Regions from separate parts of the Moritella sp. F3 genome, predicted to be linked through region 2. Evidence: predicted binding sites of a transcription regulator. Region 2 holds the regulator's gene; the other holds the start of a gene.
What was found. Region 2 encodes MetJ, which represses methionine synthesis genes. Its sites were predicted from a motif close to TAGACGTCTAGACGTCTA; they were not measured.
Positions count from the first base shown of each region.

Region 1: the regulator MetJ is predicted to act here: its motif matches at 4,505-4,522, upstream of metE (5-methyltetrahydropteroyltriglutamate--homocysteine S-methyltransferase).

Region 1 covers NZ_BLRL01000003.1:285,665-292,644, reverse strand. Annotated here, with positions in the region: gene JFU56_RS07570 (cell wall metabolism sensor histidine kinase WalK) at 1-712, shown strand, start outside; gene JFU56_RS07565 (hypothetical protein) at 926-2,200, shown strand; gene JFU56_RS07560 (response regulator) at 2,520-3,317, shown strand; gene JFU56_RS07555 (LysR family transcriptional regulator) at 3,461-4,390, opposite strand; gene metE (5-methyltetrahydropteroyltriglutamate--homocysteine S-methyltransferase) at 4,573-6,861, shown strand.
Region 2 covers NZ_BLRL01000022.1:25,482-32,461, forward strand. Annotated here, with positions in the region: gene metF (methylenetetrahydrofolate reductase) at 1-140, opposite strand, end outside; gene metL (bifunctional aspartate kinase/homoserine dehydrogenase II) at 285-2,708, opposite strand; gene metJ (met regulon transcriptional regulator MetJ) at 2,886-3,212, shown strand; gene JFU56_RS21595 (RNA-binding S4 domain-containing protein) at 3,400-4,026, opposite strand; gene JFU56_RS21600 (malic enzyme-like NAD(P)-binding protein) at 4,159-5,400, opposite strand; gene rpmE (50S ribosomal protein L31) at 5,805-6,017, opposite strand; gene priA (primosomal protein N') at 6,250-6,980, shown strand, end outside.

The DNA.
Region 1 (6,980 bases), on a different contig from region 2:
ACTGACACAGATAAAATCAACGGAACAACTGCGTCGGGAAATGTTGTCACACATATCACATGACTTAAAAACACCACTAGCCTCATTGAAAGGTTATCTGGAAACCTGGTTGCTGCAATATCCAGACGCTGCAGGCACAGACTTTATACAAGTAGCGCAAAAGAATGCGAATCAATTACAGCGTTTAGTTGAACAAATTATCGAACTAGCACAATTAGATAGTAATACAGTGAGCTTATATCAAGAGCCTGTCGCGGTAGCTGAACTCGCACAAGATGTATTAAGTAAATTTCAACTTCAGGCACAGCAAAAAAATATTACCTTATCTGTTGAGCCTAAAGATCCTAGCCTACAAGCGATTGCCGACATCGCCAAATTAGAGCGGGTACTTACTAACTTAGTGGATAATGCACTAAGGCATTGCCAGTCAGGTGACAGTATTAAGATCCAGCTGCAACCGAAAGAGAGTCAACTTATCATTAGTATCGCAGACTCTGGTGTTGGGATCCCTAAAGAAGATGTTGACCATATTTTTGATGCTCATTTTAGAGCTAAAAATACCGTCAATGGTCAACAAGGAAACTCAGGGTTAGGACTCGCTATCGTGGCGAAACTATTATCATTGCATCATGCTCATATTTCGGTATCAAGCGTACTATCCCAAGGGACAACATTTAGCTTTAGTTTGCCAACAACGAATGTCAGTGCATAAATTTATTTCTGCAGTTTAATCATCACATCTAAGCTGCAGAATTTACCCTAAACAATTCAGAACACGTCACTTTCTATTTTATTTGCCCTCCCCTGCAGCAGCAATTTTTCCACGGCATAACGTCAGCACTTACCATTCTCACTGCAAATACCCAAAGCACCGCTAGTCTTAAATGAAGCTCTGCAAGTTTCCTCTAGTTTAGGATTATACAATATGCGAATGTTAAAAATTACTCACACAGCGCTGCTGATCACACTTGTTACTGGTTGCGCTAGTTTCGAAAATAAAACGGTATCGACCGATGAGTTACAAAGAATGGCTGAAATCAATATTCAGGCGAATCAAAGAGTGAATGATGCAGTAGCCCTAGTTGAAGAAAGTTATCTCCAGGCCAGTGATGAAAACTTCACATTTTATGCTCCAAAGACTTGGAAATCGGTCCAAAAAGACATCGAGAGTATGCATTATATCGTTAACCGATTTGACCCAAGTGACCAAGGATTCTTTGGGGGGCCTTCAGAAGAAAAAGTACTCGCCAGTGTTCGCGAAGTCAATGATAGATTGCTTCAAGCAGAACAAACCAAAGCCAAAGTCATTGCTTTTTTATCTAAACCACTCGCTGATATTGAATACCTATCACCTAAAATAACACCAACTTGGCAACGTGATTTTGCATACATCAATAAAGCCATGAATAAATTAATCAGCAATATCGAAACGAATAATGCCTCATCCTGGCAAGCCACTAACCGTGATAAGTTACAAAAAAAACTAAATGAGCTTGAAATCAACATTGTCACTGCAGAGTATTACTCACCATTAGAAGATAAGTTTGACCAATTAAATCAACGATTAATTCCGCAAAGCTACAACCGTGTCCAACAGGAACTGCAGAACCTAACGACAGTTATCACCTCAAGTCCACGAGATGTAATAGCCCTAGATGACGCTGCTAATTTAGCCGACAAATATATTAAAAGTGCAGAACACGTGAGCAGCGATGTCGATTGGATCAATAAACTAGATAAAAAGCAACGCGAGCAAATAGTATTACATTACCGCGCCACACTCGAAGATTTTGGGCATAAATTTCTAGGCCAAGATCTTTCTGATCTGTCCTATAAACAGCAAGTGAATACCTTTAAACTTGAGCTTTCTGCAATGCTAAGTGAATTTGACACTGATGATGAGACTATTCAAGTCACTGACAATGCCGTAGCACTTGAAGATGTAGCTAAAGATGAAAGCGTTATCAATGCCGTACTTGTAGATATCCCTAAAGATGAGAACGTTATCAATACGGCACTTGTTGATGCCCCTAAAGATGAGAACATTATCAATACGGCACTTGCTGATGCCTCTAAAGATGAGAGCGTTATCAATACGGTACTTGTTGATGCCGCCGTTATCAGTGCGACACTTGAAGGTGTTGCCATTGAAACAACACAAGTAACGACATTACCAACAAGCGCTGTTGAGAGGAATTAATCACATCACCTAAATTATGAGCACAAACCAAGCAGTAAATAGCTTACTCCTTGGTTTGTATTATGCTCTCCCATTATATTACGAAGAACACCTATTTCACAGGAGCATCCTATTCACCTAGCTAGTAGCGAATATTACGTAAACAGAACAGAATAAATAACCTAGCCATCACAATAAATATCGACAATCAAAGTCACTTTTCATCACAGTAAAACTAGACTCTTATGCCAAGTCAGGATATTTTAGACGGGATAATTAGCTACATTCATTATGTATTAGTTAATTAGTAGTAATATAAACTTATATAAAAAGGAATAATATGAGTCTTGAAGTTCGTGATCTGTCTATTTTATTAATTGAGCCTTCGACTACACAAAATAAATTTATCAAAACGCAGTTGCAAGATGCGGGCGTTGATAACATCGAATGTGTTGTTTCAATCGCGCAAGCAAAGCAGAGTTTAACGGGATTTATCCCCGACCTGATCATCAGTGCGATGTATTTTGAAGATGGCTCAGGTGCTGAGTTAGCCGAATTTGTTAAATCAAATAGACTCACTGAAAGCATCGCCTTTATGCTCATTTCCAGCGAGCAACGTTTTTCAGTATTAGACAAAGTGAAGCAAGCTGGCGCAATTGCTATTTTACCTAAGCCATTTAAGTTTATTGATTTACAGCGTGCACTAAACTCGACACTTAGCTATATTGAACCAGAAGAAATGGAGCTAGATCTCTATGATGTGACAGCATTAAGTATCTTGGTCGTTGATGATAGCTTAACCGCCAGAAAACATATTTGCCGTGTATTAAACAGCATGGGCATTGAAGGCGTTACATCTGCTGAAAATGGCGTGGAGGCACTCGAGTATTTAGCACAAAACACCTTTGATTTGATCGTGACTGATTACAATATGCCAGAAATGGACGGTAAAGAATTAGTTGAAAAGATCAGAATGAATCCTGAATTGTCTTATCTGCCAATCATGATGGTGACGTCTGAAGAAGGCAACGCTCAATTATCAGCAGTCAAGCAAGCTGGTGTTTCCGCGTTATGTGATAAACCATTTGATATTGATACGGTTAGAATGCTAATCAAACAACTGTTAGATGAGAAGTAACATTCTGTGTTTATAATGTGCTGCTATCTGTAGAATAAAATAGCTGTAGCTATGGCGACAATATAAAAATAGAGTCGCTATAGAGTCAAATAGTAATCGATAAAAAGGGAGATACACACTGTGCATATTTCCCTTTTTAATATTTAAGCATTGATTATGCTAGCGATTTTAATCCCTTTTAGCTGCTGAAAAGAGCTTGCTTTCGCATCTTTCAAAAACTCACTCATGTAGGGCATGTCAAGCTGCTCAACACGGATCGCTGCATACAACGTCGTCCAACAACTCTCTTCTCCAAGTGGCTTAGCAAGAATATAATCCTTCTCTAAATACTCGGTTAATGCCCAATTAGGTAATGCCGCCACACCACGACCACTCGCCACCAACTGCAGCATCATAATGGTTAATTCCGCATGACGAATGGCATGAGGTGATACACCTGCAGGATCTAAAAATAAATTAAATATATCAAGCCGTTCTTGTTCCACAGGATAGGTAATTAAGGTTTCTGTCGCCAGATCTTCAGGGTCAATATAAGACTTACTAGCCAGCGCATGATGGCGACTCACCGCTAACATTGGCTGATAGCTAAACAGCGGTTCGTAATGCACACCGGATAAGACTTGTGGATCGGACGTTACGACGAGATCGACATCACCCCGTTTCAGTGCTGGTAATGGCGCAAAACTAAAACCAGACGCTAAATCTAATTCTACCTCTGGCCATTGATCGCGAAATACATCAATCGCAGGCATTAACCATTGAAAACAACTATGGCATTCAATGGCCATATGCAGACGCCCGGCATTACCTGATAATAACCGACTGATATCACGCTCTGTATTAGCAAACATAGGGAGTACTGATTTCGCCAGTTTAAGTACCCTCTCACCTGCAACCGTAAAGCGCAATGGTCTGGTTTTACGAATAAATAACGACGTATTTAAACGTTCTTCAAGATCTTTAATCTGATGTGACAGAGCTGATTGTGTCATGTAAAGACTTTCAGATGCTTCAACTAACGAGCCTGTTTTTTCTAATGCGATGATGGTTTTCAAATGCTTAACTTCGAGCATCGTTAATTTCCTTTTAAACTGATGACTAAATTCAGCATAAAGCCAACTTCAATTAATTTCAACTTAATCAGTAAAAATATGAATTTGATTCACGTGATATAATAGTCAATACTTTAGCCATCTAAACGGCTTTACGTTTAAGAGTATTTATAACACATCAAACAAATCAAATGGAGTTGCAAATGGCTAAATCACACATATTAGGATTCCCACGTATTGGCGCAGACCGTGAATTAAAAAAAGCAATTGAGTCATATTGGAAAGGTGACATCACTAAAACTGAATTAGAAAGCGTAGGTAAAACCTTACGATCAAAGCACTGGCAGCAACAAATTGATGCAGGTTTAGATTTCATCACTGTCGGCGATTTTGCTTGGTACGATCAAGTATTAGCATTATCAGCGACATTAGGTGTTATCCCTGCCCGTCATCAAGAAGAAACAATCACGCTTGATACACTATTTAATATGGCGCGTGGTTCAAGCCCTTGTTGTGGTCAACAAGCTGCAGCGTGCGAAATGACTAAATGGTTTGATACTAACTATCACTACCTTGTGCCTGAGCTTAACGAAGATCAACAGTTCGCATTAAGCTACAACCAATTAATTGAAGAGATCCAAGAAGCAAAAGCACTTGGCTTCCCAATTAAAGCAACTCTGTTAGGGCCGTTAAGCTATTTATCATTAAGCAAAACGAACAGTGACTTTGATAAATTAGCGCTGCTACCTCAGCTCGTTACAACTTATAAGCAATTGCTCGCTAATATCGCTGCGGAAGGCATTGAATGGCTGCAAATCGAAGAGCCAATTCTAGTTCAAGACCTAACAAGTGACTGGAAAAAAGCTTTTACTACCAGCTATGCTGAGCTATCGCAAGGCACTAATAAGCTATTACTCACGAGTTACTTTGGCGCACTCGGCGATAATGCTGAACTTACATTCTCATTACCGGTTAATGGTTTTCACATTGACTTATCTCGCGCACCACAGCAACTTGAAACAGCATTAGCATTACTGCCTGCTGACGCGATTTTATCTGCGGGTATCGTTAATGGCCGTAATATTTGGCGTAATGATTTAGCAACATCGGTAAGCTCACTACAACAAGCAAAAACACAGTTGGGTGAACGCTTATGGATTGCTTCATCATGCTCGCTACAACATAGCCCGGTTGATCTTGATAACGAAACCAAGCTTGATGCAGAATTAAAGTCTTGGTTAGCTTATGCAACACAAAAGTTAACTGAAATAAGCAGTATCAATGCAGTGCTAAGCGGTATTAACAGTGAAGCATTAGCTACGCAGTTCGAAAGATCAACAGCTGTTGTATCCTCGCGCGCAACATCAACACGCATTCATAATGCAGCTGTTAAAGCACGCGTTGCGGCAATCACAGACCAAGATGCACAGCGCCATAGCGAATTTACTAAACGTATTGTTAGCCAGCAGCAAGAATTGAATTTACCGCTTTTCCCAACAACGACGATTGGTTCATTTCCACAAACGAGTGATATTCGTCAAACGCGTAATCAATTTAAACAAAACGTAATTAGCCAAGATCAATACATCACCAAAATGCAAGCTGAGATCAAAGATGTGGTCACCCGCCAAGAAGCACTGGGACTTGACGTGCTAGTACATGGTGAGCCAGAACGTAATGACATGGTTGAATACTTTGGTGAATTGCTTGATGGTTTTGCATTTTCTAAAAACGGTTGGGTACAAAGCTATGGTACGCGTTGCGTTAAACCACCTATCATCTTTGGTGATATTTCTCGCCCTGCACCAATGACTGTCGCTTGGAGTAAGTATGCTCAAGCACAAACGAGTAAGTTAATGAAAGGCATGCTAACAGGCCCTGTGACAATCTTATGTTGGTCGTTTACGCGTGATGATATTAGCCGTGAAGAACAAACTAACCAAATTGCCTTAGCTATTCGTGATGAAGTCGTTGATTTAGAACAAGCTGGTATTAAAGTCATTCAGATTGATGAGCCCGCACTACGCGAAGGCCTACCGCTACGTAGCAGCGAGCAACAGGCTTATCTAGATTGGTCAACAAAAGCGTTCCGTATCAGTGCGTCAGGCGTAAGAGATAATACTCAGATCCATACTCACATGTGTTACTGCGAGTTTAACGAAATTATGCCTTCAATCGCGGCATTAGATGCCGATGTGATCACGATTGAAACGTCACGCTCTAATATGGAATTACTGTCAGCGTTTACTGACTTTAGCTACCCGAATGATATTGGTCCTGGTGTTTATGACATTCATTCACCAAATGTACCGAGTGTTGAGTGGATGACGCAGCTAATCACCAATGCCAGTGAATACATTGACGTTGCGCGTCTATGGGTTAATCCAGATTGCGGCCTTAAAACCCGCGGTTGGCAAGAAACAGAAGCAGCATTACAGAACATGGTTACCGCTGCACATAACTTGCGCGATACCTTTTCACACAAGGCTTAAGCCATAGCGCTAAGCTGTAACCTAAAACTATGACTTTAAGCTATAACCTTAAACTATAAAATGCAAAAAGGAGAGCAAGCGCTCTCCTTTTTATTTATATGTTTCTCACTTTCTACAGT
Region 2 (6,980 bases):
CGATTAATTGACTCCCATAAAGTGGACGTCATCGCAGGTGAGTTTGGTGGGAAAAATTCAAATGAAACGTTAATGTCACGCCCCAATTCAGAAACACTTTGGTTCAATACTTCAATATTTTGTGCGTTGTGAAAACTCATACTCTTCTTCCCTTAAGATGTTTAGACGTCCATAGCTCTGTACGTCTCAATCATCACAACTTTCCCCCCTAAAGTCAACGCACATAATTCATCTTAAACATGAATTATGTGCGTGTTAGGGTTTAACACTAGGAAATACTGTCGTTAGCGGGCGAATAGCTTACACAATTGGAACAAGTCAGCCTGAATCGCCCCTGCAGTCACTTCTTTACCCGCGCCAGGTCCTTGGATAACTAATGGATTATGACGGTACCAGTGGCTATTAATCGAAAAGATATTGTCACACGGCAGTAAATTAGCAAACGGGTGTGTCGGTTCTAAAAATTCCAAACCAACCTGAGCAACGTCTTTATTGCTAAAGCTGGCCACGTAACGTAAGACTAACCCCTGCTTTTTAGCTTTGTTAAACATGCGTAGTATTTTGTCGTCTAATTCTTCGCAATGCTCTAAAAACTCATCCACTTTAAAATCCATTAGCTCTGCAGTTACTAACGACTCTAATTTAATGTCGCTCAGTTCCATGTCGTAACCGGCTTCACGGCTCAAGATGAGCAATTTGCGTTGCACATCTTTACCCGATAAATCCTCACGAGGATCTGGTTCAGTTAAACCTTGCTGCCAAGCTTGTTCAACTAATTGTGAGAATGCGATTTCACCATTATATTGCTGGAATAACCAAGATAAGGTACCCGAGAAAATACCACTCACCGCAGTAACTTGATCGCCACTGTGTTGCAGCATATCCATCGATGACTGGATTGGTAAGCCCGCGCCAACAGTGGCGTTATATAACCAGTGACTTTCGTTATCACTAAAACTTTGCTTAACGCGATTATAAAACTCGCTGCTCGCCGCGCCGGCAAATTTATTTGCCGAAATAAGATGAAAACCATGTTGGGCAAATTCAGGATAATAATAGCTAATCGCTTCACTCGCCGTAATATCAATCACCACCAACTCGTCAAACGGATGCAAGGCTAAGTTAGATAATAACTGTTCCCAGACAAACGTTTCCGGTTGGAAGTTATCAAGTATCGTCGCTGCATCTAGGCCATTGAAATCGAGTACCCCGCCCTGTGAGCCATATACACCACATAAGTACAACTCGACGTTTTGTTGCTCGGGTACTTTATGCATTTGCTGGGCGAATAACGATAACCAACCAGCACCAATATTACCTTTACCAAATAGCACCACGCCAACACGCTTTGGCTGTTTGAATAGCACAGTGTGTAATTCTTTTAATAACGGCTCGAGTACAACTTTTTGCAATACTGCACAAATACTTAAATGATTATCGCCAGTTTGTACGAAACTGAGATTATGTTCAGAAATTAGCTGATAAAACTGATGGGACTGCAACGCGTTTTCAGTCACACCCGAGCCCACTAACGCCACCATACAAAAGCCACTGCGGGAATCAATAGCACTGATCTGTGGTTGTGCTTGCTGGTAAGCTAGTAATGCAGAAAGTGCAAATTCAACTATCTCAGCCGTATAACCTAAACGCACAACATGTTCGGTTGGACGGCGTTTAATGCAAATTGGCGACAGCTGTTGCAGTGCTAATAAAGCAATCAACTGATTATATTGGGCTTGGTAATCAGCACTTTGTGAAAATTCAATATCGACTAAATACAGGTCATCAATCGAGGTAACAATTTTAGCGCCCTTGCCTTTGGGCAAACGACGGTGGATCTGCGTAGAGCCCTCGCTAGGCGTATAACTACAGCGTAACTGGACATGCTGTTTACTCGCCATTACCGGTTGTAAGGTACGGGCGTGTAATACAGGAGAGCCTAAACGAGCCAATTCAGCCGCTTCATCCAGCGATAATTTAGTTTGTAATTCAGCATCTTTAACGCGGCGTGGGTCTGCACTAAATACCCCGGCAACATCACTCCAAATAGTGGTTTGACTCGCATCAACTAATGCACTTAATAACGTCGCAGAATAATCAGAGCCATTACGTCCTAATGTGACGGTGCGCTGTTGACTATCGCCTGCAATAAAGCCAGTGACGACAACACGATTATTGAGTGTGACTAAACACGCCGCTAATTTTTGACGCGATACGATTTCATCAACAACAGGTTGCGCTGCTAATTCCGTAGTGAAGAACAAACGTGAATCTAAATCATCTGCAGGTAATTGATTTTGAGTCAACAAAGCCGCTAGCAATCGTGCAGACCATACTTCGCCGTGGGCAAGGATTTGATTTTTAGCGTAAACATCAAGGTTAGTTTCTAATAAATGGCTGATAGTATGAATGTCATCTTGCAGCGCAGCGGTGAGCTCTGCACATAATTCATCAATTAATAATTCAGCGATGAGCTTAGCTTGGTATTCACACGTGGCAATAAGTCGTTCAGGCGCAGCTTGATCACCATCTTCCGCGAGCTGTAACAACTCTAACAACTGGTTAGTTGTTTTACCTGCCGCAGAAACAACAATCAGATCTTGAGCCTGGGTATGTTCACTAATAATCGCCGATACGCGACGATAACAAGTGGCATCCGCTAAACTACTGCCACCAAATTTATGAATACTGCGCTTCACTGCGTCCATGCGTTCTCCCGAACTTAATATCGAATTGATGTATGACTAGTACCTCAAAACATACACCATTAAGTCACAATAGGTCAATAGACGTCTAGAGCTCTTTACATACTGATTGCCAACAATCAAATTCAAAGGTAGACTTATTACTTATTCATTAAATAATAATTTACGCAAAGGTCGAAAATGACGAAGTGGAACGGCGAGTATATTAGTCCCTATGCAGAACATGGGAAAAAGAGTGAACAGGTTAAGAAGATCACTGTTTCAATTCCTTTGAAAGTATTAAAAGTTCTGACAGATGAAAGAACTCGCCGTCAGATTAATAATCAACGTCATGCGACTAACAGTGAATTATTATGTGAAGCATTTTTACATGCTTACACTGGTCAGCCGCTACCTGCTGACGAAGATCTAACAAAAGATAAACCAGATAACATCCCTGCAGAAGCGAAAGCGCAAATGTTAGCGTTAGGCATTAATATTGATGATTATCTAGAGCAAGATGACTAATCAGTAAATAAGCGATAAAGAATAGCGAAGCAGTTATAAAAAAGGCACTCCTTTATGCAAGGAGTGCCTTTTTTGATCTCAACAGTCTGCATACGTTATCTCAATGCAGCCCGTGAATAAATTCAAGCCAGAACCTAATCATTAAGCCTAAAGATAGGTTCGAAAGCTGACTTCTAAAGGTGAAGCCCTAAAAACTAAAAGGGGCCGCTCGGCCTTTTTTCTTTTCGGCTTTTTTAGGTTCAGCCACTTTTGCTGTCTGCGTTTGTTTTGCTGCAGGTTTTTTCTTTTTCTTCTTCTCAGGCTGTTCCCAAGTATCCGCGGCAGTGCTTTCAATCACAGGCTTAACAGCTGCAGGTTTTACAACAGGAGTTGGCGTGATAAAGGCAACATCAGCTTCAACATCTGTGCTTGTAGCAGTATCATTAGCAATGAAATCGTCTTCAGTCAGCTCATGTTCAGTCATGTATGCTGCAACAGAATCTGACTCAAGTGCAGCCGGATCAACAAATTCATCTTCAGAAAAATCTTCGCCATCATCAGTCTCTGCATAATCAGCGTCATCATATGATGCTAACTCTTCGGCAGACATAACTTGATACGCTTCACCATCAAAACCGATGATGTCACCAAACATAATTTTTTTACGTTTACGTGTTTCAACTTCACCGTTGACATAAACATAACCGTTAGCAATATGATTCTTTGCTTCACTGCCCGAGGTCACTAGGTTCTCAATTTTTAAAATTTTATATAATTCAATTGGTTCTTCAGAAACAACAACAGGGATGACTTCAATTTCGTATTCTTCAGACATGGAAACCTTAAATGTGGGCAATATAGCGGCTCTTTATACAAGTATAAGCGCAGAAATGCAAACGCCAAGGAAAGACCTTGGCGTTTGTCAGAGCGATCAAATAGAATTATTTGATCGCGTTACCGAGTAAATTTACAGCATGTAATTTTCTGGTAACTCAATACGTGATACACCCGTTTCAACTGCGGCGAGCGCAACCGCACGTGCAACACGTGGTAATAAGCGTGGATCCATTGGCTTAGGAATAATATATTCCTTACCAAATACTAACGACGTAGTGCCAGATGCAGCCAGTACTGATTGCGGTACTTCTTCTTTCGCAATTTCACGAATGGCATGTACAGCTGCCACTTTCATCGCTTCATTGATCACACTAGCACGCGCGTCTAATGCACCACGGAAAATGAACGGAAAGCACAACACGTTATTCACTTGGTTTGGATAATCAGAACGACCCGTTGCCATGATAAGATCTTGACGTGCACCATGTGCTAATTCAGGTTTTATTTCTGGATCAGGGTTTGAACAAGCAAAGATAATTGGGTTATCAGCCATTAATTTCACATCTTCAGCAGACAATACATTAGGACCAGATACGCCAACAAATACATCTGCACCATTAATCGCATCTTGTAGCGTGCGTTTATCAGTGTTGTTAGCAAAACGCTGTTTGTATTCGTTAATATCATCACGACGAGTGTGGATAACACCTTTACGATCTAACATGTAGATTTTTTCACGCTGCGCGCCACATGAAATTAATAATTCCATACAAGCGATTGCCGCTGCGCCAGCCCCCATACAAACAATCACAGCTTCAGCAATGTCTTTACCTTGGATATCGAGCGCATTAATCATGCCAGCTGCTGTTACAATAGCAGTACCGTGTTGATCATCATGAAATACCGGGATCTTACAACGCGCAATCAAGGCTTTTTCAATCTCAAAACACTCTGGTGCTTTAATATCTTCTAAGTTAATGCCGCCGAATGTATCAGCAATATTAGCTACCGTATCGATAAATTCTTCTGTCGTGCGGTGTTTAACTTCAATATCAATTGAATCAATATCAGCAAAGCGTTTAAACAATAGCGCTTTACCTTCCATGACTGGTTTTGACGCTAATGGACCTAAATTACCTAGGCCTAAAATAGCGGTACCGTTAGTGATAACAGCAACTAAGTTACCTTTAGCTGTATATTTATAAGCATCATCAGGATTAGCAGCGATTTCACGCACTGGTTCAGCGACACCTGGGCTATATGCTAGCGAAAGATCATCGGCTGTTTCTGCAGATGTAGTAAGTTGAATAGCAATTTTGCCTGGTTTTGGGTTCGCATGGTAATCCAATGCTTGCTGTCTAAGGTCTGACATACGCAGTATCCTGAATGAAATGAATGCACATAACTCACCGTCTTAGTTCAAGAATAACAAGCAGTGAGAAACAACGTTGGGGAATTAACTAATAATCGAATGTAACGCCAAATATTTAACTTTAATTTAACACAGCTCACTTTTGTTTTACACTGAGCTAAACCGGTTAATAATATTGTTGGCATGATTCTACATTAATTTAAGTTGTTTATTCTACCTTTGCACTGGTACGAAGTGTTTATTTTTATATGTTTTGCTAATTTTAGAAGAAGATTTTTATAGAAATGAAATTAATGAGGTTAAATTTAAGTTTTATAAATGTTTCAAATTATTTTCTAGGTATAAAAAAAGGCACCCTAAGGTACCTTTTTGACTCACTGCAATAAATTGTATAAATACAATTATTATTTTGCAGAAAGAGCGCCAAAACGCTTGTTGAATTTGTCAACACGACCGCCAGTATCAACAGTACGTTGCTTACCAGTGTAGAATGGGTGACAGTTTGAACATACGTCTAGAGTGATATTTTTGCCACGAGTAGAACCCATAGTGAAAACGTTACCGCATGAACATTTAGCTTCAATAGCTGAGTACTCTGGGTGGATACCTTGTTTCATAGAAACCTCAATTTAGGTTATGTCGCCATCTGAAACACTGCCAGACACCACATAAAGTTATAGAATTTTTAGGCTGCGAATAATATAGGATCTTACCCCCTAATATCAATAGCTGATGCATAAATAAACTGCATTTAGAACATTAAATAGAAAATATCAAGACATTACCCAGTTAACCGCCGTAAACTGTTTACTGAAATACCGATTTAAGTCGTAAAAGAGAGTTGAGTTCATGCCCGTTGTCGCCGTTGCCGTTCCAGTACATTTAAGCAGAAGCTTTGATTATATCTATTCAGATGATATTCACATCGAACCAGGTATGCGTATCTGTGTGCCTTTTATGAATAAGCAACTCATTGGCATTGCCCTGGCAACTAAAAACGACAGTGAGTTTCCACTGGCAAAACTCAAGTCCATTATCAATGTACTTGATGAGAATGCTATTTTATCAACAGACATGTTGGCCTTTTTTAATTGGTGCGCCGACTATTACCATTACCCAATAGGTGAAGTCATTGCACAAGCATTGCCGGTTTTATTACGTAAATTAGAATCCGCTAAATTAAACAGTTACACTTTTTGGCAATTAACCGATAACGCTCACCAATTAACAATGCCGGAGTTAAACCGGTTAACCCCTGCGCAGTTACAGACCATCAAATTACTGGCAGAAACAGGGTTAACGCAGTCACATTTAAAATTAGCTAATATAAAATCAACGACCATCAAGGCACTGCAAGATAAAGGCCTAATCAGCCAAGAGTATATTGAGATCCAAGATAACGATGCCCAACATTGGCGTCAAAACTTGGTTGTCAGTGACAATCGCCCCTCACTTAACACCGAACAAGCGATCACGATTGCCGCCATTGATATCAACCATTTTGCCACTTACCTACTCGATGGTGTGACAGGCAGTGGAAAGACTGAAGTTTATTTAAATGTGATCGAAAAAGTATTAAA